4 regions of the Streptomyces sp. NBC_01237 genome follow, and region 2 is predicted to be linked to each of the others. Evidence: riboswitches for the same ligand, from Rfam matches in the RefSeq annotation. Region 2 holds a riboswitch; each other region holds the start of a gene.
The links. A riboswitch is a leader RNA that binds a small molecule or an ion and turns the genes downstream of it on or off. The one in region 2 is predicted to bind cyclic di-AMP.

Region 1 (7,786 bases), 1.3 Mb from region 2:
CGCATCCGCCGCGCTTGACCTTGACGCAGCGTAAAGATCTAGCGTTTCCGGCATGGAGTGGTCCATCCAGGAAATCGCCAGAAGGGCCGGCACCACGAGCCGCACGCTCAGGCACTACGGAGACTTCGGTCTTCTCGCGCCGAGCCGGGTCGGGAGCAACGGCTACCGCTACTACGGCCAGGACGCCCTCGTCCGGCTCCAGCGCATTCTGCTGCTGCGGGAGCTGGGGCTGGGCCTGCCCGCCATCAAGGACGTACTGGAGGGGCAGCGGGACACGGCCGGGGCCCTGCGGGCACATCTGCGGCTGCTGGAGCGGGAGCGCGAGCGCATCGGGCGGCAGATCGCCTCGGTGCGGACCACTCTTCACAAGACGGAGGAGGGGACGGCACTCATGGCCGAGGAAGTGTTCGACGGCTTCGACCACACCGCCCACGAGCAGGAGGTGACCGAGCGCTGGGGCCGCGACGCGTATGAGAAGGGCGACCGCTGGTGGCGTTCGCTCGGTCCGGCGGAGAGACGGGACCACATCGCCTCGCACGAGGCCATCGCCGCGGACTACGGGCAGGCCCGGAGGGACGGCCTGGCCGCGGGCAGCGGGGCCGTGCAGGACATCGCCCGCCGGCACTGCGCCTGGCTTTCGGCCACGGCGGCACCGACCCGGTCCTATGTGACCGGGCTCGGCGAGATGTATGTCGCCGATCCCCGCTTCGCGAAGAACTACGATCAGTACGGGGACGGCACCGCCGCCTTCGTACGGGATGCACTGACGATCCACGCGGAACACCGGCTCTCCGACTGACCTCCGGAAGGCCGGGGCTGCCGCACGCTCCCCCCTTTGGCCGATGAGGAGTCGCCGCACGGCGCGGCTCCGGCAAGCCTGGACGGGGCGCGGTACCGTCCGCAGCCGTGGGCGGACCTGGCAGGAGTGCACACGTGGGGAAGCGGGACAGGCGGCGTGGGGGACCTGCCGGGCTGCCCCGCGCCTGGAGCCGGAAGGTTCCGGGCCTTCCGGCGCGCGGCCTGGGAGGTTCCGCTTTCGGTTTCCCGGCGCGTGGCGGCGGGGGGCGCCCGGGAGGCCGCGGCGCCCGGCGGTTCGTGCGTGCGCTGCCCGCCCTGATGATCGGCGGCGGGCTGCTCTTCGACATCGGGACCCCGCCCACCTTCACCGCCGTCCCGCTGTTCGTGGCGGCACCGCTGATGGCCGCACCGTTCTTCTCGCTGGCCAGCACCGTCCGTACCGGAGTGGCGGCCGTCCTGGCCGTCGTCGGGCTGCACGCGTACGCCGGAACGCTGACCCGGGCCGTCCCGGTCACCGAGCTGGCCACCGTGCTCACCGCCTCGGTCCTCGCCCTGGTCATCAATGGCGTCGTGCGGCGCGGCAACGAGCAGCTGGCCTCGGCGCGGTTCATCGCGGCGACGGCCATGCGGGCCGTGCTGCCGACCCCGGACGACCGCATCGGCGGGCTGCATGTCGCCGCGCGGTACGAGGCGGCACAGGCGGACGAGTTCGTCGGCGGTGACCTGTTCGCCGTCGCGGACACCCCGTACGGGGTACGTCTGGTGGTCGGGGACGTACGGGGCAAGGGGCTGGACGCGGTCGAGGCGGTGGCGGTGATCATCGGGGCGTTCCGGGAGGCCGCCGAGCAGGAGCGTTCGCTGGAGGGGGTCGCGCAGCGGCTGGAACGGGCGCTGGCGCGGGAGGGGACGCGGCGCGGTGGGCTGGACGCGATGGAGGGGTTCATCACGGCCGTGCTCGCGGAGATCCCGCCCGGTTCGACGATCCTGCGCATCGTCAACCGCGGGCACCCCGAGCCGATCCTGCTCCACTCCGACGGGGCGCTGGAGGTGCTGGCCCCGTCCGTGCCCGCGCTGCCGCTCGGCATGAACCTGGGGGTGTGGCCCGACCGGGCCGATGAGTGGGCGCTGCCCGCCGGGGCGACGCTGCTGGTGTTCACGGACGGCCTCTCCGAGGCCCGGGACCCGTCCGGGGCCTTCTACGACCCGGCGACGCGGCTGCGGGGCCGGATCTTCCCGGGTCCCGAGGAGCTGCTCTCCGCGCTCACCGACGACGTACGGCTGCACACCGGTGGCCGGTCCACTGACGACATGGCACTTCTCGCGGTGGGGCGGCCGGCCGAGGGGCAGCCCGAGCGCCGGAAGACGGTGAAGATCGTGGGCCGCGGCGGCGGATGAGCCAGGGGCGATACCACCGTACGTGACTGAAGGACGCCGCTCCGCATAACATTTGACGCAACGTCAGAAACTGGGTATTGGCCGGGCCCGGTTCAACTCGCCCGATTCCGCCCCCTTGTACCCGTTAAGTCCAGGCCAAAGTCATGAACGATCAGTCGGAAGAGCTTGGAATAGGGCCCATCAGTCTATTAACGTTCGATAACGCAGCGCGGTTGTCCCAGTCGTCGCAAGAGGCGGCACCGTGCGCGAGCGCCGAATCCCGCAAGGGAACCGGGGAACCACCTACATGGGGTGAATCGGACACCTGTGTCTCGTGAGAGGCAGAGGAGCCCGTAGGAGACCTTCCTGCTCCGAACCCGTCAGCTAACCCGGTAGGCGAGAAGGAAGGAAAGGAGTGCGCCCACGTGGCGTCCAACAAGCCTGCCCCCGAGGCCCCGTCGCCCTTCGCCACCGACAACTTCGGTGAAGCGGACAGGACCTGGGAGGAATGGAATCCCACCGAGGAGTCCATCCGGCCCGTACGCGGCAGGCACCGCGTAGCCAAGCAGCGGGGACTCGCCCGTAGCTCCACCGTCCTCGGCGTCGGTGTCATCGCGGCCGTCGGCGCGGGCGGCATGGCCACCGCGCAGAGCAAGCCGCCGGTATCCATCTCCCTTCCTGACTCCCTCGCGGACAACCTCCCCGATGCCAAGTCCCTTCCCGGCGTCGGCGCTTTCATGTCCGACGACGCGGACAAGACCCCGGTCTCGGCGGCTCCGCTCACCTCCGCGGGCATCACCAGCGCCGAGGCCGAGCAGGGCACGACCGACGCCGGTGAGGCGCTCCGCGCCCGCATCCTCCAGCAGGCCGAGCAGCAGCAGGCCAACGCCGACGCCGAGGCCAGGGCCGCGGAGGAGAAGGCTGCGGCCGAGAAGGCCGCGGCCGACGCCAAGGAGCAGCAGGACAAGGCCGAGGCCAAGATCGCCGCCGAGAAGAAGAAGGCGGAAGAGGCGGCGAAGAAGAAGAAGGAGGCCGAGCGCCTCGCCAAGCTCGCCGCCAGCTACGCGCTGCCGACCTCCTCGTACAGCATCAGCTCCACCTACGGCCAGTCCGGCCCGATGTGGTCCTCGGGCCACCACACCGGCCTCGACTTCGCGGCGCCGACCGGCACTCCGGTCAAGGCCGTGCACAGCGGCACGGTGAAGTCGGCCGGCTATTCCGGTGCGTACGGCTACCGCACCGTCCTCGAACTCGATGACGGCACGGAGATCTGGTACTGCCACCAGTCCACGATGAACGTCACGGCCGGCCAGAAGGTCTCCACCGGCGACACCATCGGACGCGTCGGCGCCACCGGCAATGTGACCGGTGCCCACCTCCACCTGGAGGTCCACACCGGGGGCGGCGCGGGCATCGACCCGATGAGCTGGCTGCGCAGCAAGGGGCTCACGGTCTGAGCCCCCCGCGCCCGTCCACCGGGCGCACCCGAACCCCGGCAGCCCTGACGCACACCCCCCGACGTCAGGGCTGCCGGTCTGCTGTCCGCAGGAGAACGCGCGTGGCGTCCGCGTCGTACGGGTGATGGGGGCACACAACGCCCCGGGCCCCGCAGCGCAGCCGGAGCCGACGCCGGCAGACGCGCATGGCACACAGCACACAGCACACAGCACACAGCACACAGCACATGACACACAGCACACGGCGCAGAGAGGCTCCCGCCCACGCGGAATAGTCCTCTCCGGTGCTCTCGTTGAACCCAACATGACTTCTGCGAACTCTCTGCGCCCGCTCGGCTCCTCCGGCCTCCAGGTCTTCCCCCTCGCCCTCGGCGGCAACGTCTTCGGCTGGACGGCGGACGAGGCACAGTCCTTCGCCGTCCTGGACGCGTACACCGCGGCGGGCGGCAACTTCATCGACACCGCCGACGCCTACTCCTCCTGGGTCCCGGGCAACGAGGGCGGCGAGTCCGAGACCGTCATCGGCAAGTGGCTCGCCTCGCGCGCCAACCGGTCCGACATCGTCGTCGCCACCAAGGTCGGCGCCCACCCCTCGTACAAGGGGCTCTCCGCCGCCACCATCAAGTCCGCCGCCGAGGAGTCGCTGCGGCGGCTCAGCACGGACCACATCGACCTGTACTACACGCACTTCGACGACGAGACCGTCCCGGTCGAGGAGATCATCACCGCCCTCGACCAGCTGGTGAAGGACGGCAAGGTGCGGGAGATCGCCGCCTCCAACATCAGCCCGGAGCGGCTCCGGGCATCCCTGGACTTCTCCGAGCGCGAGAACCTGGCCCGGTACGTCGCCCTCCAGCCGCACTACAACCTGGTCTCCCGCGACACCTATGAGGGCGCCCTCCAGGACACCGCCGCCCGCGCCGGGCTCGCCGCCGTCCCGTACTTCGCGCTGGCCTCGGGCTTCCTCACCGGCAAGTACCGTCCGGGCACCTCGGTCGACAGCGCGCGCGCCGAGAAGGCGGGCCAGCACCTGGAGTCGGAGCAGGGCCGCAAGGTGCTGGTCGCCCTGGACCGGATCGCCCAGGAGCGCGAGGCCGAGATCGCCACGGTCGCCCTGGCCTGGCTGGCCTCCCGGCCGACCGTCGTCGCGCCGATCGCCTCGGCCCGTACGGTCGAGCAGCTGCCCGCGCTGGTCGCGGTCGCCGAGCTGCGCCTGACGGACCGGGAACTCGCGGAGCTCACCGAGGCATCCGCCTGATCCACCCGACCGGGCAGCGGGCGCCGGGCTACTGCGGAGGACGCAGATAGGGGTTGTCGCCGCCGTGCTGGGGGTGCGGTGCGCCGTGCGGCTCCGTCCCGCGCTGCTGAGGCATCGGGAACGTCTGCGGCACCGGCCCGTACGGATACGGCTGCTTGGGTGCCGCGCCGTGGGGATACGGCTGCGGGGCCGGTCCCGCGTTCGGGTACGCGTAGGGGTACGTGTGCGTCCCCGCGCCCCCGTACGCGGAGGGGTACGTCTGTGTCCCGGCGCCCCCGTGCGGGTACGTCTGCGTCTGCGGTGCCCCGTACGCGTACGGCGGCCGCTGCGGGAACGGCCCGCCGTAGGGCGGGACCGGAAGGCGTAGGTGTGCGCGCAGCCGGCCCGTGGCGTGGGCCGCGTATGTCAGGGCCGGGCCCGCGATCTCCCTGCGCTGCCAGAGGTGATGCAGCAGCTCCCGTTCCCGCGCGGCGAAGTCCGGGCCCGCCGTGTCGCGGCGGGCCCGTCGGCGCAGTACGGCCAGGGACGTCGCGAACGACTCGTACTCGGCGACCGCCCGTGCCGCCGCCCTGCCCCGGTTCCGGTCCGGGTGGCCGTGCCAGTGGCGGGCCAGATCACGGGCCATGCCGCGCGCCCGCATCGAGGAGAGCGCGAGCGGCTCGGCGGGGGTCAGCCAGCCCGCCGCCGCGTACGCGGGCAGCTCGGCGGAGAGCGTACGCAGCTCCCGCTGGCGCGAGAACACCGCCAGCCAGGTCACCAGCCCGAACGCCGGGACCATGAAGACCCCGTACACCGCGTAGAAGCCGTACGGGCCGAAGGCCGACGAACCGTTCCACAGGGCGTGCAGGCCCATCGCGAGGACCAGGCCCAGTACCGGCAGCGCGATCCGGCGGACCCGGTGGCGCCGCGCGCCGACCGCGGCGAACCCGAAGCCGATGCCGGTGAGCACCGTGAACAGCGGGTGCGCGAACGGCGACATCACGATCCGTACGAAGAACGTCCCGGCGGTCACCGAGGCGAACCCGGTCATCCCCAGCTGCTGGTCCTCACCGAAGGCATTGCCCAGATAGAGGATGTTCTCGGTGAAGGCGAAGCCGGTCGCGGTGAATCCGGCGACCACGATGCCGTCGACGATGCCGCTGAACTCCCGTCTCCGGAACAGGAAGATCAGCAGCACCGCGGCCGCCTTGGCGCTCTCCTCGACGACCGGGGCGATCACCGTGGCACCCAGGGTGTCGGCGCTCGCCGGGTCGGCGGTGGCCGTGGCGATCCAGCGGGTCGCGAACGAGTTGGCGATGATCGCGACGAGTGCGGCGGCGCACGCGCCCCAGGCGAAGGAGAACAGCAGATTCCGCCAGGGGCCCGGTTCGACCCGGTCCAGCCAGCGGAAGGCCGCCATCAGCAGCGGCACGGGCAGCACGGCCAGCCCGAGCCCGACCAGGAACCCCTCCGTGCCGGTCTGCTCACGGACCAGGGACAGGATCACCAGCCCGCACAGCGCGAGCGCGACGATCACCGCACCGGCGCGGAACGCCTTGCTGCGCCACACCATGCCGACGCGGCGCGGCCGGTATCGCCAGCCACGCTCCGGCACGGCGCCCAGGATCTCGCCGAGCTGACGCTCCTCGAGAACCGGGACGGCCGGCTGCGGCTGCTGATGCTGCACGGACCCGTCGGACACCCCATGACCCTAACGAGCGGGACCGACAGCTGACCACGGGCGCCGGGAGACACGGCCGGTTCGCAACGGTCCCCGGCCGCGCGCCACGTCGGTCCGTGTGCCACGTCGGTCCGTGTGCCACGTCGGTCCGTGTGCCACGTCGGTCCGTGTGCCGCGTCTGCCCGTGTGCCGACCCGGACCCTGTGCCGACCCGGACCCTGTGCCGCGTCGGGACCCTGTGCCGGATCGGGCCGTGCGCCCGCGTCCGCCCGTGTGCCGCGTCGGTCAGACGCGGGCGAACAGCAGGTCGTGGACGACGTGCCCCTTGTCCAGACCCTGCCCCTCGAAGCGGGTCAGTGGCCGGAACGCGGGCCGCGGGGCGTAACCGCCGTCCGCCACGGTGTTCTCGAAGAGGGGGTGCGCGGTGAGGACGTCCAGCATCTGTTCCGCGTACGGCTCCCAGTCCGTCGCGCAGTGGATCACGGCTCCGGGCTTCAGCCGCTGGGCCACCAGGTCCAGGAACTCCGGCTGGATCAGCCGCCGCTTGTGGTGCCGCGCCTTGGGCCAGGGGTCGGGGAAGAACACCCGGAGGCCATCGAGCGCGTCCGGTTTCAGCATCTCGCGCAGCAGGATCACCGCGTCACCGTTGGCCACCCGGATGTTGGTCAGGCCGTTCCGGTCGGCGAGGCCGAGCAGATTGCCCTGGCCGGGGGTGTGCACATCGACGGCGAGAATCCCGGTGCCCGGGTCGTCGGCCGCCATCTGCGCGGTGGCCTCGCCCATGCCGAAGCCGATCTCCAGGACGACGGGCAGCCCGTCGAACATCTCGGCCGGGTCCAGGACGCGGAGCCCGTCGATGTCCAGGCCCCACATGGGCCACAGCCGCTGGAGGGCGTCCTCCTGTCCGGTCGTGACCCTGCTGCGGCGCGGCTGGAAGCTGCGGATCCGGCGTTCGTGGTGCGAGCCCGCCGGGTCGGCGGCGGGACCGCCGGGGAAGCGGGGCTCCTGGCGGAGCCTGCGCTGCCGCTCGAAGGAGGCGGCACGCCGGGCAGCCGCGTCGTCCGCGGCATCGTCCGCACCGGCCACACCGGTGGTACCGGAGGCACCGGCCACATCGGCCGCACCGGTGGTACCAGGGGCACCGGCCGCGTCGTACGCACCAGTGGTACCGGGGGCACCGGGTGCGTCAGGGGCATCAGGAGTGGGGTTCACAGGCTGCTCAGACACAATGACCCGATT
Region 2 (7,786 bases):
GGAGATGGGGCACGAGGAGGCCGCGGGGAGCCTGGGCAGCCTGTTCCACGAGTGGAACGAACTGGAGGTGGCGGAGCACTGGTACCGCAGGGCCCTGGCCCACACGACCAGCGGGACCGTGTACTTCCGGGCGGCGAACAACCTCGCCCTGGTCCTGCGGGAACGGGACCCCGACGACCCCGAGATCGAATCGCTCTACCGGGCGGCTGCCGAAGCGGGCGGCACCAGCGCGGCCACCAACCTCGCCAACGACCTGCGTGACCGGGGTGATACCGAGGAGGCGCGGCGCTGGTTCGAGGTGGGGCACGCGCGGGGCAGCTACTACGCCGCCGCCGCGCTGGCGGTCATGCTGTGGGACCAGGGGGAAGAGGCCGAGGCCGAGGAGTGGTTCCGCAAGTCGGCCGAGGCCGGGCACCACGAGGCCGAGGACATCCTCGCCGAGCTGGCACGGAACCGTCCGGGCGCGCCGGATAACGTCGAGGGGTGAACGCCAGCCCCGCCGAGCCCCCCGCCGACGCCCCTTCCTCTTCTCCTTCCCCAGCCCCTTCCTCCGCGCCCGCCCCAGCCGACGCCCCTTCCTCCGCTTCCGAGCCCGCGCCCGCCGACGCCCGTCCCCGCGCCTCCGCGCCCGCCGACGCCCCCGTCTGCCCGCACGCCTCCGCCGCCTCCGCCGACGCGCCCGCGCAGACCGGCGCGGCTCCCGCTCCCGCCCCGCCCCCCGCCCCCGAACTCTTCACCTGGGAGTTCGCCACCGACCCGTACCCCGCCTACGCATGGCTCCGCGAGCACAGCCCCGTACACCGGACGACGCTGCCCAGCGGGGTCGACGCCTGGCTCGTGACGCGGTACGCGGACGCCAAGCAGGCCCTCGCCGACTCCCGGCTCTCCAAGAACCCGGCGCACCACGCCGGGCCGGCGCACGCCAAGGGGAAGACGGGTATCCCTGGGGAGCGCAAGGCGGAGCTGATGACACATCTGCTGAACATCGACCCGCCGGACCACACCCGGCTGCGCCGGCTCGTCTCCAAGGCGTTCACCCCGCGCCGGGTCGCGGAGTTCGCGCCGCGCGTGCAGGAGCTGACGGATCGCCTCATCGACGACTTCATCGAGGAGGGGAAGGCGGACCTCATCCACGACTTCGCCTTCCCGCTCCCCATCTACGCCATCTGCGATCTGCTGGGGGTCCCGCGCGAGGACCAGGACGACTTCCGGGACTGGGCGGGCATGATGATCCGCCATGGCGGCGGCCCGCGTGGCGGGGTCGCCCGGTCGGTCAAGAAGATGCGCGGCTATCTCGCGGAGCTGATCCACCGGAAGCGGGAGGGCCTGGGGGACGAGGGGGACGGCGACGATCTGATCTCGGGGCTGATCCGGGCCAGTGACCACGGCGAGCACCTCACCGAGAATGAGGCCGCGGCGATGGCCTTCATCCTTCTCTTCGCCGGATTCGAGACCACGGTCAACCTCATCGGCAACGGCACGTACGCCCTGCTGCGCCACCCCGAACAGCGCGCACTCCTTGAGCGTTCGCTCGACGCGGGGGAGAGCGGCCTGCTGGCCACCGGCATCGAGGAACTGCTGCGGTACGACGGACCGGTGGAGCTGGCCACCTGGCGCTACGCCACCGAGGCGCTGACGCTCGGCGGACAGGAGGTCGCCGAGGGCGACCCCGTGCTCGTCGTGCTCGCCGCGGCCGACCGGGACCCGGAACGGTTCGAGGACCCGGACCGTCTCGACCTCGCACGGAGTGACAATCAGCACCTCGGATACGGGCACGGCGTCCACTACTGCCTGGGAGCACCGCTCGCCAGGCTGGAGGGGCAGGCCGCTCTCGCTACGCTGCTGAGACGCCTTCCGGAGCTGCGACTTGCGGGAGAACCCACCGATTTGCGGTGGCGTGGCGGGCTCATCATGCGGGGATTGCGCACGCTCCCCGTGGAGTTCGAGCCGGGGCGGCGACTGGGCGAAGGTGACGCTGCGTCAACTCTGTGACTTTCACGTGATCTCCGCTGCATCGACTTGTGACACACGTTCGAGTCCCGCTAGGTTCACCGTTCGACGCATCAGTCGGGCGTCGGATGACTCGTCAACCACTCAGTACCCACTCGTCAGTCGCACGGAAGGCAAACCCCATGGGCTCCGCGAACGGCAGACACCGTCGCCCTCGCCAGGCACCCGCCATCGTCGTCGCCGCGGGCGTGACGGGATCGGCCATCGCGATTCCGCTGCTCGGCGCGACCGGCGCACACGCCGCCGACGCCTCGACCTGGGACCGGGTCGCGGAGTGCGAGAGCGGCGGCATGTGGAGTGCCGACCTCGGCAACGGTTTCTACGGCGGGCTCCAGTTCTCGCAGGACACCTGGTCGGCGTACGGCGGCACGGCGTTCGCGCCCCGGGCCGACCTCGCCAGTCGTTCGCAGCAGATCTCCGTCGCGGAGAAGGTCCTGGACGACCAGGGCCCGAAGGCGTGGCCCAGCTGTGCGGTGATCTCCGGACTCGCGGTGGACGGTGCCCTGCCGGGCGTCGACCCGGGCGGCACGCCGTCCGCCGACCCCTCGGACGCGGCGACCCCGCCGGCCGACGGCGGTGCGGACGATGGCAAGGAAGGCGCGGCGGGCGACACGCCCGGCGAGGCCGCCGACCCCTCGACCACCCCTTCCACCCCGGACGGGACCCCTTCCCCGACGAAGCCCAAGGGTTCCGCGAAGCCCGAGGACTCCTCGGCACCCGAGGACTCCGCGGCGCCTGACGCCTCGAAGGACACCGACCGCAGTGGTGGCAAGCACCGGGGCACACCCGCTCCCGAGGGGAGCCGGGCGGCGGACGGTGACGACGGGCGCGAGTCCGGCCGGCACGCCTCCCGCGGCGACGGCGAGGGGCGCGACGGCGGGGCGGAGCGGGCCGACGGCGACTACACCGTCCGGCCGGGCGACAGTCTCTGGGCGATTGCTGACGCACAGAAACTCTCCGGCGGATGGACCGCGCTGTACGAGGCGAACAAGGACGCACTCGGCTCGGACCCGGACCTGATCCTGCCCGGCCAGAACCTGGATCTGGACCTCGGCAAGCACTCCGAGGACGCCGCTGCCAACTGATCGCATGCGGAAAACACCCCGAAAACCGGGGTAGTTCAGGGGCCTATGTCCACTTATGCGTAAGTGAGACATGGGTCTCTTTGCTTCAACTGGCGTGTCTCGTCCGCCGGATCCGTCCGCATTGCCCCCGACCTGCGGAAACGTCACTTCAGTGAGGTCAAGTAAGGGGCGATTGACCGGTATGTCCATCTTTGAATGTAGGGGTTGCCTGTGTTTACGGTCGGAACCGCTCGCACCGCGGGCCCCGTCGACCGTCACGCCGAATCCTGCCGTCGGTCGAAGGGAACAGACGCGTAAAGCGCCGTAGGCAGGAGCGGGGGACCCAGGTAAGTGCCGGGCCCGGTCGTCTCGTCCCGTACGAGAGTGATCAGGACCGGCTTGGGGTGAAGTCGCGTGCTAGGACGTGCGACCGGGCAACTCACTTGGCCCGAACCCGACAGCTCACCTCGTAGGCGTCGGTGAGGAGAAGTTCCATGCTGCTTCACAGCAAGGGCAAGCACCGCCGCCCGTCCAAGGTCGTCCGTGTCGCCACGCTCGCCGGTGTCGCCGGTGCCGCTGTCGCCGTCCCGCTGATGGGTGCGACCGGCGCCTCCGCCGCCTCCGTCTCCACGTGGGACGCCGTCGCCCAGTGCGAGTCCGGTGGCAACTGGTCCATCAACACCGGCAACGGCTACTACGGCGGTCTGCAGTTCTCGCAGTCCAGCTGGGCCGCCGCCGGCGGTACGCAGTACGCCGCCCGTGCCGACCTGGCCTCCAAGTCCCAGCAGATCGCCACCGCCGAGAAGCTTCTCGACATGCAGGGTCCCGGCGCCTGGGCCTGTGCCGGTGCCGGCAACCTGAGCAACGACGGTGTGGACCCGGGCGTCGACACCGGCTCCGGCCAGAGCGAGGCCAAGCAGCAGCAGGCCCAGCCGAAGCAGCAGGCTCAGCCGAAGCAGCAGGAGCGCAAGGCCGAGCAGCCCGCCTCGCGCAGCGAGCAGCGCACCGCCCCGAAGGCCGAGACCCCGAAGACCGTCACGACCCCGACCGGCCAGAAGGTCGCCAAGGGTGACGGCGAGTACAAGGTGAAGTCCGGCGACACCCTGAGCAAGATCGCTCACAAGGAAGGCGTCAAGGGCGGCTGGCAGAAGGTGTTCAAGCTCAACGGCGACATCGTCAAGGACGCCGACCTGATCTTCCCGGGTCAGCAGCTCCACCTGAAGTAGTCCGGCACACGGCTTCTCCTCCCCTGAGGCGGGTGTCCGGCGGCATCCTCCTCGGCCGGTTCCCCGGCCCGGCGCACTCTCCCCCGTGCGCGCCGGGCCGGGGTTCTTGCGCGGTGGCCCGGGCCGCAATCGTTCAACCCTTGTAGTTACCAGTCAGTAAATTTCTGGACCTTCGTCCTGTATTGCACGGCCTTGGGTCCTTTTTCGTCCCAGGAGACGGGCGGTCGGCCGCCCGATCGGGCCGGGCCGGTTAGGCTCGTGTCGCAAGGCCGTAGTGACCCTGCACCACCAGCGTCATATCCCAGAAGGAGATGCCTCGTGCCGTCCATCGACGTCGTCGTAGCCAGGGAAATCCTCGACTCCCGGGGAAACCCCACGGTCGAGGTCGAGGTTGGCCTCGACGACGGCAGCACGGGACGTGCTGCTGTTCCGTCCGGCGCCTCCACCGGTGCGTTCGAGGCCATTGAGCTTCGCGACGGAGACCCCAACCGCTACCAGGGCAAGGGCGTCGAGAAGGCGGTCCTCGCCGTCATCGAGCAGATCGGCCCGGAGCTCGTCGGTTACGACGCCACCGAGCAGCGCCTCATCGACCAGGCGATGTTCGACCTGGACGCCACCGAGAACAAGGCGTCGCTCGGCGCCAACGCCATCCTCGGCGTCTCGCTGGCCGTCGCCCACGCCGCGTCCGAGGCGTCCGACCTGCCGCTCTTCCGCTACCTCGGCGGCCCGAACGCGCACCTGCTGCCCGTTCCGATGATGAACATCCTGAACGGCGGCTCGCACGCCGACTCCAACGTGGACATCCAGGAGTTCATGATCGCCCCGATCGGCGCGGAGTCCTTCTCCGAGGCCCTGCGCTGGGGCGCGGAGATCTACCACACGCTGAAGAAGGTCCTGAAGACCAAGGGCCTGTCCACCGGACTCGGCGACGAGGGCGGCTTCGCCCCGAACCTGGAGTCCAACCGCGCCGCCCTGGACCTCATCGTCGAGGCCATCAAGGAGGCCGGTTACGTCCCCGGCCGCGACATCGGGCTCGCGCTCGACGTCGCCGCGTCGGAGTTCTACAAGGACGGCAAGTACGAGTTCGAGGGCAAGTCCCGCTCGGCCGCCGAGATGACCGAGTACTACGAGGAGCTCGTCTCCGCGTACCCGCTGGTCTCCATCGAGGACCCGCTGTACGAGGACGACTGGGCCGGCTGGAAGGTCATCACCGACAAGCTCGGCGCCAAGGTGCAGATCGTCGGCGACGACCTCTTCGTCACCAACCCGGAGCGCCTGGCCCGCGGCATCGAGGAGGGCTCCGCGAACGCCCTGCTCGTCAAGGTCAACCAGATCGGTTCGCTGACCGAGACCCTGGACGCCGTCGAGCTGGCCCAGCGCAACGGCTTCAAGTGCATGATGTCGCACCGTTCCGGTGAGACCGAGGACGTCACCATCGCCGACCTCGCCGTCGCCGTGAACTGCGGTCAGATCAAGACCGGCGCCCCGGCCCGCTCGGACCGTGTCGCCAAGTACAACCAGCTGCTGCGCATCGAGGAGATCCTCGACGACGCCGCGGTGTACGCGGGCCGCTCGGCGTTCCCGCGCTTCAAGGGCTGACACCCCGGCACCCGGGGGCCGGTCACCGGCCCTTCGGGGGTTCGAGGCACCAGCCTCCGTCCGTCCCCGCACTCGGTCCCGTACCGTGTGCGGGGACGGACGTGCGTAATGGGGAGGCGGGAGACATGGCCGGGAAGGACCGCGACCGGTTCTCCACCGCGACCAGGCTGCGACTGCTCGGCGAGCAGACCGCGGCCCGCGTCTACCGGTCCCAGAACCGCCGCCAGGCGCACCGCTCCCGGCTCACCGGCCGGGCCGCGTTCCTGGCCCTGATCGTCTGCTCCCTGGTGGTCGCGCTCGCGTACCCCATGCGGCAGTACGTCTCCCAGCGCGACGAGATCGCCGATCAGGAGCGGCTGTCCCAGGAGGCGGGCCGGCGGACCGAGGAACTGCGCGACGAGAAGGCGCGGCTCCAGGACGACGCGTACATCAGGCGACTGGCCCGGGAGCACCTCCATTACGTACTCCCCGGCGAGACCGGCTACACGGTGGCCGATCCCGACGCGGCCGAGGACCGCCGCGGAGAGCCGGGCGCGGCGGACCGCCCCTGGCACTCGAACCTCTGGGACGGCGTGGACACCGCCGACCGCGACTGACCCGTCTCCGGGCCGCGGTTTCCGAGCGGCGGCTTCGAGCGGCACCCTTGAGCAGCACCTTTTGAGCAGCATCTTTCGAGCAAACGTCGAGCAGAACCTAGGCAGGCATGGAAACGCCCCCTCCGCAGACCGAGTCCACCACGCCCACCGACGCGGACATCGCCGCGTTCGAGCAGCAGCTCGGCCGCCCGCCGCGCGGGCTGCGGGCCATCGCGCACCGTTGCCCGTGCGGCAATCCGGACGTGGTCGAGACGCAGCCCCGTCTGGAGGACGGCACGCCGTTCCCGACGACGTACTACCTGACCTGTCCGCGTGCGGCGTCGGCGATCGGGACGCTGGAGGCCAATGGGGTCATGAAGGAGATGACCGAGCGGCTCCGGTCCGACCCCGAGCTGGCCGCGGCCTACCGCGGGGCGCACGAGGACTACCTCGCCCGCCGTGACGCCATCGAGGTCCTGGAGGGCTTCCCGAGCGCGGGAGGCATGCCGGACCGGGTGAAGTGCCTGCACGTCCTGGTCGGTCACTCCCTGGCCGCGGGCCCCGGAGTGAACCCGCTCGGCGACGAGGCGATCGCGATGCTGCCCGAGTGGTGGGCGAAGGGCCCGTGCGTCACGCCGTGCGAGGCGCCCTCCAGCGCGCCGGCCGACGAGGGGGCGGGCCGGTGACCCGGGTCGCCGCCATCGACTGCGGGACCAACTCCATCCGGCTGCTCGTCGCCGACGCGGACCCCGCCACCGGCGAGATCGTCGAGCTCGACCGGCGGATGCAGATCGTCCGGCTCGGCCAGGGCGTCGACCGGACCGGCCGGCTCGCCCCCGAGGCGCTGGAGCGCACCTTCGCCGCCTGCCGCGAGTACGCGGCGGTGATCGAGGAGCTCGGCGCCGAACGCGTCCGCTTCGTCGCCACGTCCGCCTCCCGTGACGCCGAGAACAGCGGCGAGTTCGTCCGCGGCGTCCTGGACATCCTCGGCGTCGAGCCGGAGGTGATCAGCGGCGACCAGGAGGCCGAACTCTCCTTCCTCGGCGCCACCAAGGAACTGGCCGGCGGCGACCACCTCGCCAAGCCCTACCTCGTGGTCGACATCGGCGGCGGCTCCACCGAGTTCGTCGTCGGCGACGACGAGGTCCGTGCCGCCCGGTCCGTGGACATCGGCTGCGTACGGATGACGGAGCGCCATCTCGTACGCGACGGAGTCGTCGTCGACCCGCCCACCCACGGCGCGGTCACCGCGATCCGTGCGGACATCGACGCCGCGCTGGACCTCGCGCAGGAGACCGTCCCGATCGGTGAG
Region 3 (7,786 bases), 2.0 Mb from region 2:
CCTCCATGCCGGTCAGGAACACCACGGGGAATTCGAGGCCCTTGGCCGTGTGCAGGGTCATCAGCGTGATGACGCCGGAGCCGTCCTCGTCCTCGTCCGGGATCTGGTCCGAGTCGGCGACCAGCGCGACCTTCTCCAGGAACTCCGCGAGGGTGCCCGCGCCCTCCTCGTCGCCGCGCTCCTGCTCGAATTCGAGCGCGACGGCGGCCAGTTCCTGGAGGTTCTCGATGCGGGTCTCGTCCTGGGGATCCGTGGACGCCTGGAGCTCGGCGAGATAACCGGTACGCTCCATGACCGCCTCCAGGACCACCGCGGGCCCGGCGCCGGACTCGACGATCGTGCGCAGCTCCTCCATGAGCGTGTTGAACCGCTTCACGGCGTTCGCCGAGCGGGCCGCCATGCCGTACGCCTCGTCGACACGGCGCAGCGCCTGCGGGAAGGAGATCTTCTCGCGCAGCGACAGCGCGTCGATCATCGCTTCGGCGCGGTCGCCGATGCCGCGCTTGGGCACGTTCAGGATGCGGCGCAGGGGGACGGTGTCCTCGGGGTTGGCGAGGACCCGGAGGTAGGCCAGGACGTCCCGGACCTCCTTGCGCTCGTAGAAGCGCACCCCGCCGACGACCTTGTAGGGCAGGCCGACCCGGATGAAGATCTCCTCGAAGACACGGGACTGGGCGTTCGTCCGGTAGAAGACGGCGACGTCACCCGCCTTCGCGTCGCCCGCGTCCGTCAGCCGGTCGATCTCGTCGGCGATGAACTGCGCCTCGTCGTGCTCGGTGTCGGCGACGTAGCCGGTGATCCGGGCGCCCGTGCCGGCGTTCGTCCAGAGGTTCTTGGGGCGGCGGCTCTCGTTCCGCTCGATCACCGCGTTGGCGGCGGAGAGGATCGTCTGCGTGGAGCGGTAGTTCTGCTCCAGCAGGATCGTGGTCGCGTTCGGGTAGTCCTCCTCGAACTGGAGGATGTTGCGGATGGTCGCGCCGCGGAAGGCGTAGATCGACTGGTCCGCGTCACCGACGACGCACAGCTCGGCGGGTGCGTCGGCCTCCCCGGACGGGCCCACCAGTTCGCGTACGAGCGTGTACTGCGCGTGGTTGGTGTCCTGGTACTCGTCGACCAGGACGTGCCGGAAGCGGCGGCGGTAGTGCTCGGCGACGTCCGGGAACGCCTGGAGCAGGTGGACCGTCGTCATGATGATGTCGTCGAAGTCCAGGGCGTTGGCCTCGCGCAGCCGCGCCTGGTAGAGCGCGTACGCCTGGGCCAGCGTCTTCTCGAAGCCGTCGGCGGCCTGACCGGCGAAGGTCTCCTCGTCGATCAGCTCGTTCTTCAGGTTGGAGACCTTGGCCGTGAACGACTTCGGCGGGTAGCGCTTCGGATCGAGGTCCAGATCGCGGCAGACCAGGGCCATCAGCCGCTTGGAGTCGGCGGCGTCGTAGATCGAGAACGAGGAGGTGAAGCCGAGCCTCTTCGACTCGCGGCGCAGGATGCGTACGCACGCGCTGTGGAAGGTCATGACCCACATGGCGTTGGCGCGCGGTCCGACGAGCTGCTCGACGCGCTCCTTCATCTCGCCCGCGGCCTTGTTGGTGAAGGTGATCGCGAGGATCTGGCCGGGGTGCACACCCCGCTCGGCGAGCAGATGGGCGATCCGGTGGGTCAGCACCCGGGTCTTGCCGGAGCCGGCACCGGCGACGATGAGCAGCGGCGATCCGGCGTGCACCACGGCGGCGCGCTGCTCGGTGTTCAGTCCGTCGAGCAGCGCCGCGGCATCGATGACCGGTCGCGGGGCACCGTCGCGGTAGTAGCCGTCGCGGGGCGGCGGGGGCGCGTCGAAGACGCCCTCGAAGAGACCCTCCGGCACCGCTTCGGGTGCGTGGTCCTCGGGAGGCGGCGGGGGCCCTTCCTCCGAGTTCTGGAGGCCGGTCAGGAAGCTGTCGTCAAAGAGGCTGCTCATCGCTTGACGAGTCTAGGCCGCCCCACTGACAGCCCGTGGCCGCTTCCGGTACGAGACCTCCCGGGCAGGCACGTAAGGGAACCGCGCGGCCACGCCGTGTGAGGGAAACGGGGCGGTGGCCGCCACCGGCGGACCCGATCCATCGAGGTCACGAAAATGTATCGGGCATATCGAACATCAACCTTCACAGCGGCACCACGGGTTGGCTAGCGTGCTCCGTCGGGCGCCCCGTACCCCCTTGAGGCGAACCACGCCGAACGGACGCCCCCGCCGAATCCGTACCGCCCCCACGGGTGTCCGGAACCGGGGACCCACCAGCAGCACCGGGGTGAATCGGTCCTCCTCCACGGGACCGTAGGGCAGCCTTCCGTTCCGCCCGAACCCGACAGCTAACCCGGTAGGCGGTCCACGGAAGGAGATGCCGGCCTTGGCCTCGCATCGCAAACCGCGCACGAGCGTGCGCACCACCACCCCTGCCGTCGGGCTGACGACGGTGGCGCTGGCCTCGGTCACCCTGCTCTCCACACAGAGCGCGACGGCCGCGCCCGCGGAGCCCCGGCCCGGGATCGAGGAGGTCCGGACGAAGGTCGACGACCTCTACCGGCAGGCGGGGACCGCGACCCAGCAGTACAACCGGGCCAAGGCCGCCTCCGTGACCCAGCGTGCCAAGGTCGACGCCCTCCTGGAGGACGCGGCCAGGCGCACCGACAAGCTCAACGAGGCCCGCCGCGCCCTCGGGAACTACGCGGCGGCGCAGTACCGCACCGGCGGAATCGCTCCGACCGCGACCTTCTTCCTCGCGGACGACCCGCAGGCGTACTTCGACCAGGACCAGCTGATGGACCGGATGACGGGCCAGCAGCAGAAGGCCGTCGCCGACTTCCGTACGCAGCAGTCCGAGGCGGCGACGAAGCGCACCGAGGCCGTGAAGAGCCTGGAGACGCTCACCGAGTCGCAGGCCACCCTGCGGTCCAGCAAGCAGAACGTGCAGACCAAACTGACCGAGGCGCGCTCCCTGCTGTCGAAGCTGACCGCCGAGGAGAAGGCCCGGCTGGCGGAGCTGGAACGCGAGAAGAAGGCCGAGGCCAGGGTCAAGGCGGAGAAGCTGGCCCGCCAGCAGGCCGCGGAGGCGGAGGCCGAGCGGAAGGCCGGGGAAGAGGCCGCGAAGAAGAACGGCGGCGAGGCCGGCGGCGGCACGGGAACCGGTTCGGGGCCGGACAGCGGCTATGCCGCCAAGGCGGAGAAGGTCCTCGCGTTCGCGCGGGCCCAGATCGGGAGGCCGTACGTGTGGGGCGCGACGGGCCCGTCCTCGTACGACTGCTCCGGGCTGACCCAGGCGGCATGGAAGGCGGCGGGGGTCGACCTCCCCCGGACCACCTGGGACCAGGTGGAGGTGGGCACCCGGGTGGCCACCGCGGATCTGCGTCCGGGGGACCTGGTCTTCTTCTACGACGACATCAGCCATGTCGGCATCTACAAGGGCGACGGCATGATGATCCACGCGCCGAAACCGGGCGCGAACGTGCGCGAGGAGTCGATCTACTACATGCCGATCTACGGCAGCGTGCGCCCCGTCTGATCACACCCCGGCCGGCCCGGCGAGGCCCGACGGGCCGGCGACACCGCCGGGCCCTGCCTCGCCGGGCCGGATCGCGCCGGTCGGGCCCCGTCGCTCAGGCCGGTCGGGCCGCAGCGGTCAGGAGACGCCGCTCAGGTCCAGAGCGTGGCGATGAAGATGTTGGCCACCGTCAGCCCGCCCACCGCGGCGAACGCACCCTTGTCGACCTTCTCCTCGTCCCGCTTGATGTAGACGAGCGCGAGGATGACGACCAGGATCAGCATCTTCACGCCGATCTTGATGTTGTTCACGGTCTGGTCGTCGGCCTGGTTGAGCCCGACCAGGGCTATGCCGGTGACCAGCATCGTCAGCGCGCCGTGCAGCATGGCCGGCACGAAACGGGCCGTGCCCGCGCCCATCGCCTTCATCTGGGTCAGGAAGCCGCCCAGCAGCGAGGCGATACCGATGATGTGCAGGGCGACGAAGGCATTGATGAGTACGTCCATGGCTCCGCAGCCTAGCCCCGGCCATAGCACCACCTCACAGCCAGGTGCGGCATCCTTGCCGCTTCCTTGCGAACTTCGCCCGAACCAGTACGAATTGCCTGCCTCTGTGGCAGTATTTCCGGTCGCTTCGCCATAACGAAACGCCACATGTGGGCAATAACTGTCATGACGAACCTTTTCCGTGCCCCGGGCTTAGCGTCCCTTCCAGGTGACCGGCGCTCCAGCGCCGCTTCGCGTCAGGAGCGGCATCCGGTCACCGCGCCGCGGGATCCGGCGGCGGGCCACTTCCCTGTGGTGTTCCGCCGCCGGACCTCGCGGGCCCGTCGGTAGCCCCCGGCGGGCAGCCGACAGGAAGGATGCAGCCCTCGTGGCCGCGCACCGGAAATCCGCTCACCGGAAACCCAAGCAGCGCCCGTTCAGCGGCCCTGCTGCCCGCACCGCAGCCACCCTGGCACTCGCCGGGGCGGCGACCGCCACCACCGCCACCGGCGCCGCCCACGCCGAGCCCCTGGCCACTCCCGCCCAGGTCAACGCCAAGGTGGACCGGCTGTACCACGACGCGGAGGTCGCCACCGAGAAGTACAACGGAGCGAAGGAGCGGGCGACCGCGAACGCGAAGTCCGTCGACGCCCTGCGCGACGAGGCCGCCCGCCGGACCGCACGTCTCAACACCTCGCGCCACGCCCTCGGTGCGCTGGCCACCGCGCAGTACCGCAGCGGCGGCCTCTCCCCCGCCGTCCAGCTGGCCCTGTCCTCCGACCCCGACCAGTACCTGCAACGCGCCGCCTTCCTGGACCGGGCCGGTGACCGGCAGGCGGGGGCGGTCAACGGGATCCGCCGGCAGATCACCGCGGTCGCCCACATCCGGGCGAGGGCCGAGAAGGAGCTCGGCAGCCTTGCCGCCCGCCAGGCGGAGCTGAAGAAGCACAGGGCGGCGATCCGCACCAAACTGGCCGACGCCCGGCGGCTCCTGGACACCCTGACCGACGCCCAGCGCGCCGACCACGAGCGCTCGGCCGACGCCCGCCACGGCGGCACCGCCCCCACCGGCCGCGGCATCCCGCGCGGCTCGGCCACCGCCCCCGACGCCCGTGCCGCGCAGGCCGTCGACTTCGCGTACGGGGCGATCGGCAAGCCGTACGTCTGGGGCGCCACCGGCCCCTCCTCGTTCGACTGCTCCGGCCTCACCCAGGCCGCCTGGCGCTCGGCCGGTGTCTCGCTGCCCCGCACCACCTACACCCAGATCAACGCCGGACAGCGGGTCTCCCGCTCCGAACTTGCCCCCGGTGACCTGGTGTTCTTCTACTCCGGGATCAGCCATGTTGGGCTCTACGTCGGCGGCGGCCGGATGATCCACGCCCCGCGCCCCGGCGCCCCGGTCCGCATCGCGCCCATCGATCAAATGCCTTTCGCCGGAGCCACCCGGGTGGCATAGTCCCCGGCGCCGACACCGGAACCGCCGAAGGACACCCGTATGCCGATGGACTCCCGTACGCCGATGGACATCGACGTCCAGGACTACGCCCGCACGCTCGCCCTGCGCTCCCCCGACCACTACCGCGTGGGGCCTTTCACGGTCCGGCACAACCCGCTCTGGGAGCTGAAGTACGCCAACTACGCCATCCCCGACCGGGGTGCCGAGCCGACCGCGGCGGAGGTGACGGCCCTGATCGGCGCGTTCCGCGAGCGGGAGCGGCTGCCCCGGCTCGAATTCCTGCCGGACTGGGCACCGGCGGTCGAACCCGCTCTGCTGGCCGCCGGTTTCACCGTGGAGAACCGGGCCCCGATCCTGGCCTGCGCGCCCGGTGCGCTGCTTGCGCCCAAGCCGGTGGACGGGCTCCGGATCGCGGTGCCGGCCACCGAGGCGGAGTTCACCGACGCCGCCCGCGTCCAGCACCAGGGCTTCGGCGGCGAGGGCGAACCCGAGGAGGGGATGGCCGGCTGGCTGCGGACGTCGGCGTCGGACGGCGGCGTCGTGGCCCTGGCCACGCTCGGCCCGGACCCCGCCGGTGCGGGCGGCTGCTCCCTCGTGGTCGACGGTCTCAGCGAACTGACCGGTCTGGCCGTCGCCGCCGCCTTCCGGCGTCGCGGCATCGGCGCGGCGCTCTCCGCCTGGCTGACGGCGACGGCCTTCGACCGGGGCTGCCGCACCGTCTGGCTGGAGCCGGGCGACGACGACGTGGAGCGGATCTACGCGGGCGTCGGCTACCGCCGGATCGGCGAGAAGCTGAACATCTCGCTCACCCCCGCAGCCGGCTGACCCGGCGGACGGCACCCCCCGGGACGCGTGACGGGCACCCCCCGGGACGCGTGACGGGCCCCGGGACGCGTGGCGGCCCCCGGATGCGTGACGTACACCCCCCGGGGCCCGGCTCAGACCAGCCGTCGCGCCGTCGCCCACCGGGTCAGCTCGTGCCGGTTGGAGAGCTGGAGCTTCCTCAGCACCGCGGAGACGTGCGACTCGACCGTCTTCACCGAGATGAAGAGCTGCTTGGCGATCTCCTTGTACGCGTAGCCGCGGGCGATCAGCCGCAGGACCTCGCGCTCCCGCTGGGTCAGCCGGTCCAGGTCCTCGTCGACCGGCGGCGCGTCCGTCGAGGCGAAGGCGTCGAGCACGAAGCCGGCCAGTCGCGGGGAGAACACCGCGTCGCCGTCCTGGACCCGGAAGATCGAGTCGATCAGGTCGGTGCCGGTGATCGTCTTGGTGACATAGCCCCGGGCACCGCCGCGGATGACCCCGATGACGTCCTCCGCGGCGTCGGAGACCGACAGCGCGAGGAAGCGCACCGGATTCTCGGCGGTCCCCATCATCGAGGCGCACCGGCGCAGCACCTCGACGCCGCCGCCGCCCGGCAGATGGACGTCGAGGAGGACGACCTCGGGGCGGGTCGCCGTGATGACGGTGACCGCCTGGTCGACGTCGGCGGCCTCACCGATGACCTCGACCCCGGTCTCCTCGGTGCGGCCGATCTCCGCCTGGACTCCGGTGCGGAACATCCGGTGGTCGTCGACGAGCACGACCCGTACCCGTCGCTCCGGGCCCCCGGTGGCTTCGGTGTTCTCGGTCATTCGCTCGCCCTTTCCATCTCCAGCTCGACTTCCGTGCCCCCACCGGGCACCGAACGCAGCCGGGCCGTACCGCCGTTGCGCTGCATCCGGCCGATGATTGATTCTCGTACGCCCATTCTGTCGCCCGGTACGGAGTCCAGGTCGAATCCCGGACCCCGGTCCCGTACGGAGACGAAGACCGTGCGGCCCTCGACCTCCGCGTAGACCTGGACGGCGCCCCCCTCGCCACCGTACTTGGCGGCGTTGACCATCGCCTCGCGTGCGGCCTGCATCTGGGCGCCGAGCCGGTCGTCGAGGGGGCAGTCGCCGACGACGACGACCTCCAGCGGTACGCCGTGCTTGTCCTCGACCTCGGCGGCGGCCCGCTTGACCGCTTCGGCGAGGCTCGACGGCTCGTTGTCCTCGTCCTTGCCGGTGCCCTCGGGGTTGTACAGCCAGTTGCGCAGCTCGCGTTCCTGGGCGCGGGCCAGCCTGCGGACCTCGTTGCCGTCGTCCGCGTTGCGCTGGATCAGGGTGAGGGTGTGCAGGACGGAGTCGTGGACGTGCGCGGCGACCTCGGCGCGCTCCTGGGCCCGGATGCGCATCAGCCGTTCCTCGGAGAGGTCCTGCGTCATCCGGACCAGGTAGGGGCCCGCGAGGAGGGCGATTCCGGTCAGTACGGCGATGGCGGCGGTCAGGACGTTGCCGAGCTGGGCGGCCGAG
Region 4 (7,786 bases), on a different replicon from region 2:
AGCCCTTGCCGATCTCGCCGTTCAGCCGGGACAGCGCTCCGGTGGCCTTCAGCGCGACCAGCAGTTTGCTGGTGCCGACGCTGCCCGCGGCGAAGAACACCTTGTCCGCGGTGACGGACTTGGTCTCGGCGGTGTTGCCCGAAGTGTCGATCCGGTCGATGAGGACGGTGTAGCCGCCGGTGGCCGCGGGGGCTACCGAGGTGACCTTGTGCAGCGGGGAGATGGTGACCCTGCCGGTGGCCCTGATCCGGTCGAGGTAGGTCTTCTGCAGCGACTTCTTGCCGTAGTTGTTCCCGTAGAGGATCTCCCCGTCCAGCGCCGACTTGGGGACGCTTCCGGCCGCCTCCTGCTTCATGTAGTCCCAGTCGTACACGGCGGGCACGAAGACGAACGGGAACCCGGACCGCTCCGCGTGCTTGCGGCCGACCCGGGCGTACCGGTAGCACTCGGCGGTGTCGAACCAGGCCGGGTCGATGGTGCCGACCCCGAGCCCGGCGTTGGCGCGCGGGTAGTACGTGCCGTACATCTCGTCGGCGTTCACCGACGGAAGGATGGCGCCGAAGTTCTCCCGTCTGGGCGTGACCGCCATACCCCCGTTGACCAGCGAACCGCCACCCACCCCGCGGCCCTGGTAGACCGTGATGCCGGCGAACTCCTCGGCGTCCAGGATCCCGGTGTAGCGCGGGACGTTCCTGTCGATCGGGAAACCGAGGAAGTTGCTGAGCGGCTGCTTCGTCCTGGTGCGCAGCCAGTAGGAACGGTAGTCCGGGCTGGTCGTGTTGGCGAAGATCCTGCCGTCCGGGCCCGGGGTGTCCCAGGCCATGCCCATCTCGATCATGTGCACATCGACGCCCGCTTCGGCGAGGCGCAGCGCGGCGACGGAGCCGCCGTACCCGGTGCCGATCACCAGGACCGGCACATGGGCGCCGGGATCGATCGGAGCGGACTCGGCCGCGGTCGCCGCCCGCGCCGGGGCCGAGTGGCCCGTAAGGGCCACGGCTCCAAGAAGAGAACCTGTTCCTGTGATGAAACGACGGCGCGAGACCCTCTTGGATCCCGCATTCTGCATGGTAGCGTCACTCATGTGACTTCCCTCACTCTCGACAGAGTGCAACAGGTTCTACTGTCGATCGCGTGGTAAGTCACTACATACCTGTGGGTAACTTGCACCGGATGCCCGGCATGATCCGGAATCACCGATGGGCGGTGAAGGGGCCGAAAGCCCCTTCACCGCCCATCGGTTCGTCCCACTGCCGGCACTGCCATGTATCAGTAGGCCCCGAACACGTTGTCGATCGAGCCGTACTTGTCGGCGGCGTAGTTGCACGCGGCGGTGATGTTGGCGACCGGGTCGAGGCTGTCCATCGACGTACCGGGCACGTGGTACGCCTGGAAGGTCGGGTCGATGACCTGGAGGAGCCCCTTGGACGGGGTCCCGGCGACGGCGTTCGAGTCCCAGTTGTTGACGACCTGCGGGTTGCCGGACGACTCACGCATGATGTTGCGGTGGATGCCGTCGTAGCTGCCGGGGATGCCGTGCTCGGCCATGACGGCCAGCGACTCCTTGATCCAGCCGTCGAGATCGTCCGTGTACGTCGCGGGCTGCTCGGCGGGGACGGTGGTGGTGTCGGCGACGGCGGTGGCCTCGGCGACGCCGTTCGCGGTCCCGGTGGTGTCGTCCGCCGGGGTCGTGGCGGCGGCACCGGGGGCACCGTGCGCGGCCTGCGGTGCGGCCGTCCGCTCGGAGCGGTCGGCACGGTCGCCACCCGCGGCCCGGTCCGACGACGCGTCGGAGGACTTGGAGCCGGTCACTGATGCGGCGCCGACCGACAGCTTCAGACCGGGGTGAATCAGATCGGGGTTGCCGCCGACGGCCTCCCGGTTGTCCTCGTACAGCTTCTGCCAGCCGCCACCGAGGGAATACGCACGGGCGATCTTGGAAAGGGAATCACCCGCGATGACGGAATGAGTCGTCACGGCGCCCTTACCGACGGCGATTTCCTTGGCGGATACGGCAGTGGGCGCCTTTTCGGCGGTGGCGGATTGCGCGGGCGCCGCCGAGGCGACGGTCGCACCGGCCAGCGGAATCACGAGAGCGGCTCCGCCCGCACCCACGGCGATGATGCCGCGGGTCAGCGAAGTGGCCTTGAAACGACGGTGCTTACCCATGGAGGGCATGGTGGATTCCTCTCCGTCGCCTACGAGGTGAGCTGTCGGGTTCAGGCTGGAGTTGCCTGGCCGCACGCGAATGCGACTTCACCCCGAGCCGATCCGGATACCGGATCGGCGGCTTACCTGGGTCCCCCGCTCCTGCCGTACGTAAGTAGGTCCGATTGCCGGACGGCGGCAGGATTAGGCGTTCCATCCGGATTGACGGTGACCGTAGGCGAGAAAGGCCGGGCAGAACAAGCCCCGAATTCTTGATCGCAATTCTTCCGCAAGATCAATTCATGGAAATACCTGTCGGCAATCCCACAGCGCGAAGTCAACTTTCCCGTCGCAGAAGGGAACCGGGCGACGTGTCACGCCGTCAGGGGTCCGGAACGTGACTCTCGCCACTGAGTCCGAAAAGGCCGTTTTGCTCCACACTCCGAAGATCGCGCATCGCCCGCACGGCCTTCGTGAGCGGAAAGTCTAATTCCGGAAAATCCCCCATAATGCAGAATTCGGGCATCTTGGGGCGGACCGATGGACTCCACAGGACCCCGGCCCGAGGTCCGGCCGCGGCAGGGCTTAACGTGTGCGGTGGAGACTGGTAAGCCAAGCCTTACTTGCGCAGCTTGCCACCCGTCCTGCCCGCGTCGCCCGCCCTAAGGAACAACACGCCATGACACGCCCCGTCCGCGTCGCCATCGTCGGAGCCGGTCCCGCCGGGATCTACGCAGCGGACGCGCTGCTCAAATCCGAAGCCGCACAGGACCCGGGCGTATCGATCGACCTGTTCGAGCGCATGCCCGCCCCCTTCGGCCTGATCCGCTACGGCGTGGCCCCGGACCACCCGCGGATCAAGGGCATCGTCAAGGCACTCCACCAGGTGCTGGACAAGCCGCAGCTGCGGCTGTTCGGCAACGTCGACTACCCCCATGACATCGGGCTGGACGAGCTGCGGTCCTTCTACGACGCGGTGATCTTCTCCACCGGCGCCGACGCCGACCGCGCGCTCGGTCTCCCCGGGATCGAGCTGGACGGCTCCTACGGCGCGGCCGACTTCGTCTCCTGGTACGACGGGCACCCCGAGGTGCCCCGCAGCTGGCCGCTGACGGCCGAGAAGGTCGCCGTACTGGGCGTCGGGAACGTGGCCCTGGACGTGGCGCGCATACTCGCCAAGACGGCCGACGAGCTGCTGCCGACGGAGATCCCGGCCAACGTGTACGAGGGCCTCAAGGCCAACAAGGCACTCGAAGTGCATGTCTTCGGCCGCCGCGGTCCGGCCCAGGCCAAGTTCAGCCCGATGGAACTGCGGGAGCTGGACCACTCGCCCAACATCGAGGTCATCGTCAACCCCGAGGACATCGACTACGACGCGGGGTCCATCGAGACCCGGCGGGGCAACAAGCAGGCCAACATGGTCGCCTCCACGCTGGAGAACTGGGCGATCCGCGATGTCGGCGACCGGCCGCACAAGCTCTTCCTGCACTTCTTCGAGTCGCCCGTCGAGGTCCTGGGCGAGGACGGCCGCGTGGCGGGTCTGCGGACCGAGCGGACCGAGCTGGACGGCACGGGCAACGTCCGGGGCACCGGCGAGTTCACCGACTGGGACGTGCAGAGCGTCTACCGTGCGGTCGGCTACTACTCGCAGGAGCTCCCGAAGCTCCCCTTCGACGTCTCCTCCGGCACCGTTCCGCACGCCGCCGGACGCGTCATCGCCGGTGAGGAGCCGATGACGTCCGTGTACGTCACCGGCTGGATCAAGCGTGGACCGATCGGCCTGATCGGGCACACCAAGGGTGACGCCAACGAAACGGTCGCCTGCCTGCTGGAGGACCGCGCCGAGGGCCGGCTGCCCGCCCCCGCACAGCCGGACCCGGACGCCGTCGTCGCCTTCCTCGACGAACGAGGCGTCCGCTACACCACGCGTGAGGGCTGGCACCGCCTGGACGCGCACGAGCAGGCGCTGGGTGCGGCCGAGGGCCGCGAGCGGATCAAGGTCGTGGACCGCTCCGCCATGCTGGACGCGTCGGGCGCTCCCGCCGTGTCGGGGGCTTCCGGTGCCTCCGATCCGGCGGACGCCCCCGCCGGTTCCTGACCGGCCGGAACCGCGCCGCTGGACGGCGGCTCAGTCCGCCGCCGTCCAGCGGGAGGCGAGCAGCAGCGCGATGTCGTCGGGCCGGTCGTCGGCCTGCCCCGCCTCCTCGATCACCCGGTCCGCGATGTCGCCGAGGGATGCCGAGCCGAGCGCGGCGATGCCGCTCCGCAGCCGCTCGATGCCCTCGTCGATGTCGGTCCCCGCGCGCTCGATGAGCCCGTCGGTGAACAGGGCCAGCATCGCCCCGGGGTCGAGCCGGAATTCCGTGACCGGGTAGACCGCCTCGCTGTCGATGCCGAGGACGATGCCACCGGCGAGGTCCAGGACCTCCGTCGTGCCGTCGGGATGGCGCAGCACGGGCTGCGGATGCCCCGCCCGCACCGCCTGGACGACACCGGTGACGGGGTCGAGGACGACATAGCAGCAACTGGCGAACTGGCCGGGGTCGAGATCGATGAGCAGCCTGTTAGTACCGCTCATCACCTCCTGCGGATCACGTGCGCCGAGAGCGAAGGCGCGTACGGCGCTGCGCAGTTGGCCCATGGTCGCGGCGGCTGCCACACCGTGTCCCTGGACGTCGCCGATGACCAGGGCGGGACCGCGGCCGGTCTCGATGACGTCGTACCAGTCGCCGCCGACGTCCATGCCCTGCGTGCCGGAGAGGTACCGGGCGGCCGTGTCGACGCCTTCGATCCCGGGCAGCCGGTGCGGCAGCAGGGCGTCCTGCAGACCCCGGGCCAGCGCCGCCTCGCTGTCGTAGCGCTGGGCCCGCTTGAGTGCCTGTGCGATGAGCCCCGCCAGGGCGGTGAGGACGGTGCGCTCCTCCGGGCTGAAGCCGCGCGGCCGGTCGAAGCCGAGGATGCAGGAGCCGACCAGCCGCCCGGAGGCGATCAGCGGCAGGAAGGCCCGCGCTCCGACGTCGGCGTCCATGGGGATGCCGGGATAGGCCTCCCCCAGGCGCTCCATGGACTCGAAGAAGATGGGGCGGCCCGAGGTGAGCGTCTCCACTCCGGGGATACGGGCGTCGAGACCGACGCCGTCGAACCGGTCGAGGAAGCCCTTGGGGAAGCCGGTCTCCCAGGCCAGATAGAGATGGCGTTCGCTCAGCAGATAGATCGCCAGCTGTCTGCCGCCGAAGGCGGGCAGCAGTTCCTCGGTGACGACGGCGGACACCTGGCGGGCGGTGACGGCCTCCGTCAGCGCGATGGCGAGGGCGACCGGCCGGTACAGGGCGGCGGATCGGTCGGCCGGGGAGCCCAGTCCGGCGCCCGGCACGACGACGGACCCGGGGGCGTAGGCCGGCTGTTCCGTGGCGTCGAGCACCACCGTCACCCCGTCGTGGCCGGGGTACATGGAGACGGAGAGCCATTCATCCGGGGCGCGGCGGGCCAGGAAGTGGACGGCCTCGTCCGAGAGCAGCGCGGCCCGGTGGTGGTCCTCGTAGGCGGGGTGCCCGAACCACGGCAGGGTCTCCCACAGGACGCGCCCGACCAGCTCGGTCCGGCTGCGGCCGAGGAGGTCCTCGGCCAGGTGGTTGGCGTAGGTGATCCGGCCGAGCCGGTCGAGCGAGAAGATGCCGCGGGGTATCCGTTCGGCCGCCTCCGCGACGACCGGGCCGGCGCCGAGGTCCACCACGAAGCCGGTCAGGTGGCTGGCCGCTCCGTCGCCGGTCGGGTGGACCCCGCGTCCCGAGAGTTCCAGCAGGTGCGAGCGGCCGTCGGGTCCCCGCAGCCGCATCCTGCGGACGACGGAGGCGTCCGGCTCCACGGCTTGGCGGGCGAGTGCCCACAGCCCGTACACGTCCTCCGGCACCAGCCGCGCCGCGAGGGCGTCGACGGTGCCCGGGAATGCGGCGGGGGTGGTGCCGAGGATCGCGCACATCTCCTCGTCGGCGGTGACGGCGCCGCTTTCGAGTTCCCAGTCGAAGCGGCCGATCCGCAGCGGCGGCGCGATGGCCGCGGGCAGCTGGACGGGCAGCGGCGCCTCGTCCCACAGGCACGAGGTGCCACCGGATCCGAGTTCCGCGAGGTCCTGGCCGAGCCGCCGGGCGATGCGCTGGAGCCGCCCGCTCTCGGCGGGTGCCACCGGCTCCCCGGGCGTGGCGGCGCGCATCACGAACAGGACGCCCGCTCGGTCCCGGCCGGCCCCGACCGGGAGGTACAGCGAGCCGAAGGGGAACGGCAGCCCCGCCATCAGCTGCGGGAAGCGGCGCATGGCCTCCTCCGCGTCGGCCAGGAGCACCGCTCTGCCCGTGCGGTAGGACTCGGACACCGGGAAGGGCCGCTTGACCTGCATGCGCCACCAGGGGCGGAACAGCGGACCGGGCAGCCCCGCGAGTACCGCCAGCCTCAGCAGTCCGGGCGTCGACGAACGCAGGTACACACCGCCCGCGTATCCCCCCGCGGACTCGATCGCGCTCACGGCGGCCTGGGCGAGCACCAGGGAAAGCTCGTCCGGTACTCGGCCAGTGCTCGCTTCCCCTGCCACATCCCCGCTCTCGTCGAGCGGGGTGTGCCGGGTCGTGCCGTGCCGGGTCACACAGCCAGCATGCTCCCCCTCCGCCGTGCCGCGCACCTTCGCGGGCCGCGGCCCGGGCGGCTCGCGAAGGGTGCCGTACGGCTCGCTCCGGCTGCCGTACGGCGGCTCAGTGGAGCTTGGCGACGGCGGTGCGGGTGCTCTTCCTGAAGCCCTCCAGCGGTGCTCCGTCGAGATCGCCCAGCTGGCCCCATTCCAGGACGGTCACCGTCCGGCCGTCACGGCCGACCGAGTAGAGGCCGATGTCGGTCGAGCCGCCCTCGGGGTGGGACGTGTCGACGCTGTAGACGTGCGCGCCGTCCTCGACGTTCACCCGGCCGTGGTAGAAGGCCTCGCCCTCAAGCCCCGGGTCCTCCTCCTTGAGCCGGTCCAGGCAGCTTTCGAGCGCGGCACGGAGCTCGGCGGCCAGTGCCGTCGCCCGCGCGGTGGTGGCCGCGACCGTGGTGGTCTGGCGTGCGCCGGTGTCCAGCTCCGTCCGGAAATCGCGATGGCCGGTGGACGCCGCCGGCGCGATACCGGCGGTGCAGACGGAGCCGGAGTCGGGCAGTCCCCGGCGCACCGGACCGGCGGTCCACGGGCTGAGGGAGGCGGGCAGCTGCGAGGCCGAGAGGAACTTCGGCGCCGCGGGGGCCGCGAGCGAGGCGGGTGCGGCGGCGGCCGGTGAGGGTGCGGTGAGGGTGATGCCCGCGGCTACGGCGGCCATGACGGCGGCACGGATCTTGTTCACGGAAGTACTCCCCGTTTCGGTGGCTGAGCGGAACGGGCACCAGCCTCGGCGGCCGTCGGGGCGGTGCCAAGCACGACACGAACCCCTGGAACGGCGGAACCATCCCACCCCCGGTGACGTGGGGTCTTTCAGTGGGGTGGAACGCCCTCCTGGGACGGCCGGGGAGGTCGAGGGGGTTGGCAACAGCCGAGGAGAGCGCGAGCGAGGCCTTCGCGGCGCGGCTGCGCGCCCTGCGGGACGGGTCCGGCCGCACCTACGCCTCCCTCGCACGGCGGGTG

Region 1: linked by a shared signal. The riboswitch ahead of OG251_RS21395 (M23 family metallopeptidase) and the one ahead of OG251_RS15470 (transglycosylase family protein) in region 2 are both predicted to bind cyclic di-AMP.
Region 3: linked by a shared signal. The riboswitch ahead of OG251_RS24860 (C40 family peptidase) and the one ahead of OG251_RS15470 (transglycosylase family protein) in region 2 are both predicted to bind cyclic di-AMP.
Region 4: linked by a shared signal. The riboswitch ahead of OG251_RS40600 (transglycosylase SLT domain-containing protein) and the one ahead of OG251_RS15470 (transglycosylase family protein) in region 2 are both predicted to bind cyclic di-AMP.

Annotation. Positions count from the first base shown of each region.
Region 1 covers NZ_CP108508.1:4,828,223-4,836,008, forward strand. The annotation lists gene OG251_RS21385 (MerR family transcriptional regulator) at 53-799, shown strand; gene OG251_RS21390 (PP2C family protein-serine/threonine phosphatase) at 934-2,193, shown strand; cyclic di-AMP (ydaO/yuaA leader) riboswitch at 2,434-2,586, shown strand; gene OG251_RS21395 (M23 family metallopeptidase) at 2,598-3,629, shown strand; gene OG251_RS21400 (aldo/keto reductase) at 3,934-4,887, shown strand; gene OG251_RS21405 (PrsW family intramembrane metalloprotease) at 4,916-6,568, opposite strand; gene trmB (tRNA (guanosine(46)-N7)-methyltransferase TrmB) at 6,833-7,774, opposite strand; gene lhgO (L-2-hydroxyglutarate oxidase) at 7,767-7,786, opposite strand, start outside.
Region 2 covers NZ_CP108508.1:3,492,699-3,500,484, reverse strand. The annotation lists gene OG251_RS15485 (tetratricopeptide repeat protein) at 1-487, shown strand, start outside; gene OG251_RS15480 (cytochrome P450 family protein) at 484-1,992, shown strand; gene OG251_RS15475 (transglycosylase family protein) at 2,133-3,095, shown strand; cyclic di-AMP (ydaO/yuaA leader) riboswitch at 3,385-3,565, shown strand; gene OG251_RS15470 (transglycosylase family protein) at 3,569-4,300, shown strand; gene eno (phosphopyruvate hydratase) at 4,619-5,899, shown strand; gene OG251_RS15460 (FtsB family cell division protein) at 6,025-6,495, shown strand; gene OG251_RS15455 (DUF501 domain-containing protein) at 6,603-7,160, shown strand; gene OG251_RS15450 (Ppx/GppA phosphatase family protein) at 7,157-7,786, shown strand, end outside.
Region 3 covers NZ_CP108508.1:5,530,024-5,537,809, reverse strand. The annotation lists gene pcrA (DNA helicase PcrA) at 1-1,951, opposite strand, end outside; cyclic di-AMP (ydaO/yuaA leader) riboswitch at 2,210-2,371, shown strand; gene OG251_RS24860 (C40 family peptidase) at 2,370-3,530, shown strand; gene OG251_RS24855 (hypothetical protein) at 3,662-4,015, opposite strand; gene OG251_RS24850 (C40 family peptidase) at 4,383-5,450, shown strand; gene OG251_RS24845 (GNAT family N-acetyltransferase) at 5,490-6,275, shown strand; gene OG251_RS24840 (LuxR C-terminal-related transcriptional regulator) at 6,389-7,084, opposite strand; gene OG251_RS24835 (PspC domain-containing protein) at 7,081-7,786, opposite strand, start outside.
Region 4 covers NZ_CP108509.1:981,160-988,945, forward strand. The annotation lists gene OG251_RS40595 (GMC oxidoreductase) at 1-1,069, opposite strand, end outside; gene OG251_RS40600 (transglycosylase SLT domain-containing protein) at 1,270-2,178, opposite strand; cyclic di-AMP (ydaO/yuaA leader) riboswitch at 2,181-2,340, opposite strand; gene OG251_RS40605 (FAD-dependent oxidoreductase) at 2,828-4,246, shown strand; gene OG251_RS40610 (SpoIIE family protein phosphatase) at 4,277-6,784, opposite strand; gene OG251_RS40615 (hypothetical protein) at 6,891-7,484, opposite strand; gene OG251_RS40620 (helix-turn-helix domain-containing protein) at 7,685-7,786, shown strand, end outside.